Regions from separate parts of the Streptomyces sp. NPDC031379 genome, predicted to be linked through region 1. Evidence: riboswitches for the same ligand, from Rfam matches in the RefSeq annotation. Region 1 holds a riboswitch; the other holds the start of a gene.
The links. Region 1 has a riboswitch for guanidine ahead of ACZ5CW_RS04245 (DMT family transporter). Riboswitches for the same ligand answer to the same signal wherever they lie in the genome.
Positions count from the first base shown of each region.

Region 1 (3,562 bases):
CTACTACGGCATCGACGCCACCGACCTCGACCCGGCCCGCGCCGCCTACCTCGCCGCGCTCGTCAACGCGCCCAGCGAGTACGACGTCGTCGCCCACCCCGAGAACAAGAAGGCGGCCGTCGCCCGCTGGAACTACGTCCTGGACGGCATGGTCACCAAGGGCTGGCTCAGCGAGTCCAAGCGCACCGGCCTGAAGTTCCCCATGCCGAAGGAGCAGACGGTCTCCACCGGCCTGTCCGGCCAGCGCGGCTACCTCGTCGAGGCGGTCAAGCACTACCTGACCACCAACAACATCATCGACGCCGACCAGCTCGCGGCGGGCGGCTACCGCATCACCACCACCATCCAGAAGAACCGGCAGGACGCCTTCGTCAAGGCGGTCGACGACCAGCTGATCTCCAAGCTGGACAAGAAGAACCGCAAGCCCGACACCTACGTCCGGGCCGGCGGCGCCTCCATCGACCCGAGGACCGGCAAGGTCGTCGCGATGTACGGCGGCATCGACTACGTGAAGCAGTACACCAACGGCGCCACCCGCGGTGACTTCCAGGTCGGCTCGACCTTCAAGCCGTTCGTGTTCACGTCCGCGGTGGAGAACGGCTCGACCACCCAGGACGGCCGCACCATCACCCCGAACACCATCTACGACGGCACCAACAAGCGGGTCGTCCAGGGCTGGAGCGGCACCCCCTACGGCCCGGAGAACGAGGACCAGAAGTCGTACGGTCCGATCACCGTCCGCAAGGCCACCGACCTGTCGGTGAACTCCGTCTACGCGCAGATGGCCGCCGACGTCGGCCCCTCCAAGGTCAAGCAGACCGCGGTGAACCTCGGCATCCCCTCCGACACCCCGGACCTCTACCCGTCCCCGTCCATGGCCCTCGGCACCGCCAACGCCAGCGTGCTGGACATGACGGAGGCGTATGCGACCCTCGCCAACCACGGCAAGCACGGCACGTACACGATGATCGAGAAGATCACCAAGGACGGCACCGAGGAGATCAAGCTGCCCGCGCAGCCGGTCAAGCAGGCCGTCAGCCGTGAGGCCGCCGACACCACCACGTCCGTGCTGCAGAGCGTCGTCGAGACCGGCACCGCCACCGCCGCCCAGGCCGCGGGCCGCCCGGCGGCCGGCAAGACCGGTACCGCCGAGCAGGACACCGCCGCCTGGTTCGCGGGCTACACCCCCGACCTGGCCACCGTGGTCTCGGTCATGGGCCAGGACCCGGTGACGGCCAAGCACAAGCCGCTGTACTGGGCCCTCGGCCAGCCCCGTATGAACGGTGGCGGTCCGCCCACCCAGATCTGGGCGCAGTACACGCGCGCGGCACTGGAGGGCAAGCCGGTCGCCGACTTCGACCTCCAGCTCGAACAGGGCGCCGACCAGATCCAGGAGCCCCCCGCCACCGCCTCGGCCCAGCCCGACACCGGCGACCAGGACGACGACGACTCGACCGACGGCGGCCGGGACGCCGGCGGGGCGACCGCCACCCCCACCACCGGCGGTCCGACCACCGACGGCGGCCCCACGACCGGCGGTCAGACGACCGAGGGCGGCACCACCACCGACGGCGGCCCCACGACCGACGGCGGGAACACCACGACCGGCGGAGACACGACCGGCGGAGACCCGACCACCACAGGCGGGACCACGGACGGCGGCACGCCCGGCGGGGGCACGACGACCGGAGGCGGGGGGACGCCCGGCGGAGGCACCGACGCCGGCGGGACGACGACCGACGGAGGCACCTTCCCGTAGCCGGCCCCGGGCGGCCGTGCGACCTCAGTGACCGCTGGTCGCCTTCAGCCCCACCACGGCGATCAGCAGCAGACACACGAAGAAGACCCGGGCGGCGGTGACCGGCTCACCCAGCACCACCATGCCGAGCACCGCCGCACCGGCCGCCCCGATGCCCACCCACACGCCGTAGGCGGTACCGATGGGCAGGGACTTCGCGGCGTACGACAGCAGCACCATGCTCGCGACGATGCCGGCACCGGTGAACAGACTCGGGACCAGCCGGGTGAAACCCGCGCTGTACTTCATCCCGATCGACCAGCCGACTTCCAGCAGACCGGCGACGACGAGCAGAACCCAGGCCATGACAGGCACCTCCGAGACGAACGGCGACTCTTCTTCCGGTGCGTCGTCTTTGCCTTCGACCCGGTACGGCGCGTCTCGTCGGGTTCCTTTCGAACATAGCAACAAAGCGCCGAAGAGGGCCGGTGACGGTGGTCACCGGCCCTCTTCGGCGTCGAATCAGAGGTGGAGCGGGGAAAGGTCGAAGATCAGGCGGAGGTCCCGGAACGGGGTCAGAGATACAGCCCCGTGGAGTCCTGCGACCCCTCGAAACGGTCCGCGGCGACCGCGTGTAGATCACGCTCGCGCATGAGCACGTACGCCACGCCCCGCACCTCGACCTCGGCCCGGTCCTCCGGGTCGAACAGGACACGGTCGCCCGTCTCCACGGTCCGTACGTTCTGGCCGACCGCGACGACCTCGGCCCACGCCAGCCGCCGCCCGACCGCCGCGGTGGCGGGAATCAGGATGCCCCCGCCCGACCGACGCTCACCCTCACCGGTCTCCTGCTTGACCAGAACACGGTCGTGCAGCATCCGGATGGGCAGCTTGTCGTGATGAGGGCTGCTGTGCTCGTTTCTGTTGGCGCTCACACCCTTGAACCTACCTGCCTTCGCCCCGCCTGTACGTGTCCGGGTCGCCGCCCGGTTCAGCCCTTGCGCCGCCGGGACCCGAGCGCGAGCAGTCCCACGACGCCCACGACGACGAGCGCGACCGGCACGATCCGCTCCAGCCGGGGCGCCCCCTCCTCGTCCACGAACCGTGCCCGTACGTCGGTCACCGCCCGGTTGGCCTGTACGTACGCCCGTCCGACGGTGTGATCGACCTGCGCGATCACCTTGGCCTTCGCGTCGCCGACGATCGTCCTGGGGTGCACCCGCATCCCGATCTCGTCGAGCGTCTCGGCCAGCACTTCACGGCGGCGCTTGATGTCCGCCTCGATCTGCGCCGGGGTTCTGGTGTCCGACGTGTCCGCCACCGTACGGCCTCCGAAGTCTCCTGATGCTGTCCCGAACAGTCTGTCAGCTCATCGCCGCGCCGCATCGCAAGGGCCCCCGGTTACGCTGGCCCGATGAGCGAGCGACTCCAGCCGGGGGACGTGGCCCCCGCCTTCACCCTCCCCGACGCCGACGGCACCGAGGTCTCCCTTACGGACCACAAGGGCCGCAAGGTCATCGTCTACTTCTACCCCGCCGCCCTGACTCCGGGCTGCACCAAGCAGGCGTGCGACTTCACGGACAACCTGGAGGTCCTGGCGGGCGCCGGCTACGACGTCATCGGTATCTCCCCGGACGAGCCGGAGAAACTCGCGAAGTTCCGCGAGAAGGAGTCCCTGAAGGTGACGCTGCTGGCCGACCCGGACAAGAAGGTCACCGAGGCGTACGGCGCGTACGGCGAGAAGAAGAACTACGGCAAGACGTACCTGGGCGTCATCCGCTCCACGATCGTCGTGGACGAGCAGGGCAAGGTCGAACGCGCCCT
Region 1 covers NZ_JBVIIT010000002.1:312,426-315,987, reverse strand. The annotation lists gene ACZ5CW_RS04250 (transglycosylase domain-containing protein) at 1-1,759, shown strand, start outside; gene ACZ5CW_RS04245 (DMT family transporter) at 1,784-2,104, opposite strand; guanidine-III (ykkC-III) riboswitch at 2,142-2,209, opposite strand; gene ACZ5CW_RS04240 (GroES family chaperonin) at 2,314-2,616, opposite strand; gene ACZ5CW_RS04235 (DUF3618 domain-containing protein) at 2,730-3,059, opposite strand; gene bcp (thioredoxin-dependent thiol peroxidase) at 3,153-3,562, shown strand, end outside.

Region 2 (3,562 bases), on a different contig from region 1:
TCAACCGCGCCGGCACCGTGGTGCTGGGTCTGGGATACGCGACGCTCGTACCCGACAACGGGAGCACGGTGCTGAAGGTCGCCGATGTCGACGGCGTGCGCCTCGCCGGTTTCCTCATCGACGCCGGACCCGTCAACTCCGCCACCCTGCTGGAGGTCGGGCCGGCCGGCTCGGCGCAGGACCACTCCGCCAACCCGACGACCGTGCAGGACGTCTTCGTGCGCATCGGCGGCGCGGGCGCCGGCAAGGCGACCACGAGCATGGTGATCAACAGCCGGCACACCATCGTCGACCACACCTGGGTGTGGCGCGCCGACCACGGCACGGGTGTCGGCTGGGACACCAACCGCGCCGACTACGGTGTCGTGGTCAACGGCGACGACGTGCTGTGCACCGGCCTGTTCGTGGAGCACTTCAACAAGTACGACGTGCAGTGGTACGGCCAGCGGGGCCGCACGATCTTCTTCCAGAACGAGAAGGCGTACGACGCCCCGAACCAGGCCGCGGTCCAGAACGGCTCGGTCAAGGGCTACGCGGCCTACAAGGTCGGCGACAACGTCACCACGCACGAGGGCTGGGGCCTGGGCAGCTACTGCTACTACAACGTGGCCCCGTCGATCGTGCAGCACCACGGCTTCGCCGCGCCGAACCGCCCAGGGGTGAAGTTCCACGACCTGCTGGTCGTCTCGCTCGGCGGCAACGGCCAGTACGAACACGTGATCAACGAGACGGGATCGCCGACCTCGGGAACGTCCACGACTCCCTCCACGGTGGTGTCCTACCCCTGAGACCGGCGCGGCACGTGCCGCCCGGGGCCGCCGGGCGTCCGCGCGGCGGCCCTGGGCCACCGGCCTGGCCGGGCCCTGCGCGGCGCTCCGGGACACGGTCGCGGTCACCGGCGGCGTGGTAGCGTCCCGTCGTCAGGCGCGGCCGTGCCTGCCCCGGACGAGATGTGCGCCGTACCCGGCCCGCCAAGACGACGCACGTGGAGGCATCGTGGGTTCCGGCACGCAGCCGGTCGGCTTCACCGGCACCACTCCCCCGGCGCGCCCTCTGGACGTGCGGTGGATCCACGGCTCACCGTCGGCCAAGCACAACACCGACCCGGACATCCAGGTCCACGCCTACGACGAGCACACGTTCATCCTGCGGCAGAACATGGCCGTCCACTACGAGGCGCCGTTCCTCTTCCTGCTGTGCGGCGACGAACGGGCCGTACTGATCGACACCGGGGCCACCGAGTCGCCCGAGTTCTTCCCGCTGCGCCGGGTGGTCGACGGACTGCTCGCGGACCGGCTCGCCCGGCATCCGCGGGAGGACTACGACCTGCTCGTGCTGCACACCCACGGGCACGGGGACCACATCGCGGGCGACGGCCAGTTCGCGGGCCGCCCCGGCACCACGGTGGTGGGGGCCGACCGCGCCACCGCCTGGCCGTACTTCGGGTTCGACACGGACCCGGACGCCGTCGCCCGCATCGACCTCGGCGGACGGGTGCTGGAGTGCCTGGCCACCCCGGGCCACCACGAGGCGGCCGTGACCTACTACGACCCGGCCACCGGGTTCCTGCTCACCGGCGACAGCGTCTACCCCGGCCGGCTCTACATCCAGGACCTCGCCGCCTTCACCCGCAGTATCGAGCGCCTGATCGAGTTCGCCGAGCGCCGGCCGGTCACCCATGTACTCGGCTGCCACATCGAGATGACCACCGAGCCGGGCGTGGACTACCCGGTCCGCACCACCTACCAGCCCGACGAGCCCCCGCTCCAGCTGACCGCCGCCCACCTGCGCCGGATCCGGGACGCCCTCACCGAACTCGACGACGACCTCACCTGGCGCGCCTGCTCCGACTTCGTCCTCTGCCCGCACAGCTGAGCGATCCACCGGCCGACCCGCTGTGCGGCGCCGAGGACGTCCCGGCGCCGCCCCCACCCGGTCCGCTTCCGGGGGCGCCTGCCCCTCTCAGGCGGCCGTCGCCCCGCTGCGCTCCCGGTCACGGTGGATCGGCGCGTTCGAGCCGGTCAGCGGAACTCCCGTGCCGCCCCGCCGGACGGCGACGATCTCCGCCGCGATCGACAGCGCGGTCTCCTCGGGTGTCCGGGCGCCGAGGTCGAGGCCGATCGGGGAGTGCAGCCGGGCCAGCTCCCGCTCGTTCACGCCTTCCGCACGCAGCCGCCGGTCGCGGTCCTCGTGGGTGCGGCGCGAGCCCATCGCACCGACGAACGCCACCGGCATGCCGAGGGCCGTCTTCAGCAGGGGCACATCGAACTTCGCGTCGTGCGTGAGCACGCACAGGACGGTACGGGCGTCGGTCGTGGTGCGCCGCAGGTAGCGGTGCGGCCAGTCGACGACGACCTCGTCGGCCTCGGGGAAGCGGGCCCGCGTGGCGAAGACGGGCCGGGCGTCGCAGACGGTCACGTGATATCCGAGGAACTTGCCGGCCCGCACCAGCGCCGACGCGAAGTCGACCGCACCGAAGACGATCATGCGCGGGGGCGGTGTGTGCGCCTCGACCAGCAGGGTGAGGCCGCCGGGGCAGTGGGAGCCGTCCGCCGAGATGTCCACGGTGCCGGTGCGCCCCGCCTCCAGCCGGGCCAGGGCCTCGGCCGCCGCCGTCCGGTCCAGCTCGGCGTGACCGCCGAGACCGCCTTCGTACGTGCCGTCGTCGCGCACCAGCAGGGCCCGGCCGAGGAGTTCGGCGGGGCCGCGGGCGACCCGGGCCAGGGCGGCCGGACCGCCCCGGCCGGCGGCCGCCAGCGCCGACGCCAGGACCGTGCGGTCCGGCGCCTGCCCGCCCACCGGCGTGATCAGCACATCGATCGTCCCACCGCAGGTCAGTCCTACGGCGAAGGCGTCCTCGTCGCTGTAGCCGAACCGCTCCGTGACGCTCTCGCCCGTGCGCAGGGACTCCAGGCACAGGTCGTACACCGCGCCCTCCACACAGCCGCCCGAGACCGAGCCGACGACGGTGCCCTCGCCGTCGACCGCAAGGGCGGCGCCGGGACCGCGCGGCGCGCTGCCGCCGACGGCCACGACGGTGGCGACGGCGAACTCCCGGCCCTCCTGGATCCAGTGGTTCAGCTCCTCGGCCAGGTCAAGCATCCGGCGCTCCTCCGGCGGCCGAGAGGATGCGATCGGGCCGGATGGGCAGGTTGCGGTGGCGTACGCCGGTGGCGTGCCAGACCGCGTTGGCGACGGCGGCCGCCGCACCCACGATGCCGATCTCACCGATGCCCTTGATCCCGACCGGGTCCTTCGGATCGTGGTCGTCGATCCAGTCGGCCTCGATGCGCGGTACGTCGGCGTGCGTGGCCACGTGGTAGCCCGCGAGGTCGGCGCCGACGTGGCCGCCCGAGGCGCGGTCCCGTACCGCCTCCTCGTGCAGGGCCATGGAGATGCCCCAGATCATGCCGCCGAGGAACTGGTTGCGGGCGGTGAGCGGGTTGACGATGCGGCCCGCCGCGAAGATGCCGAGCATCCGCCGCACACGCACCTCGCCGGTGCCGGGATCCACCGCCACCTCGGCGAACTGCGCGCCGTAGGAATGGCGTTCGGCCGGGGC
Region 2 covers NZ_JBVIIT010000017.1:183,530-187,091, reverse strand. The annotation lists gene ACZ5CW_RS24570 (coagulation factor 5/8 type domain-containing protein) at 1-788, shown strand, start outside; guanidine-III (ykkC-III) riboswitch at 917-986, shown strand; gene ACZ5CW_RS24565 (MBL fold metallo-hydrolase) at 997-1,875, shown strand; gene ACZ5CW_RS24560 (XdhC family protein) at 1,963-3,102, opposite strand; gene ACZ5CW_RS24555 (xanthine dehydrogenase family protein molybdopterin-binding subunit) at 3,095-3,562, opposite strand, start outside.
Region 2: it holds a riboswitch for guanidine, as region 1 does, so the genes downstream of both, ACZ5CW_RS24565 (MBL fold metallo-hydrolase) here and ACZ5CW_RS04245 (DMT family transporter) in region 1, are expected to answer to the same signal.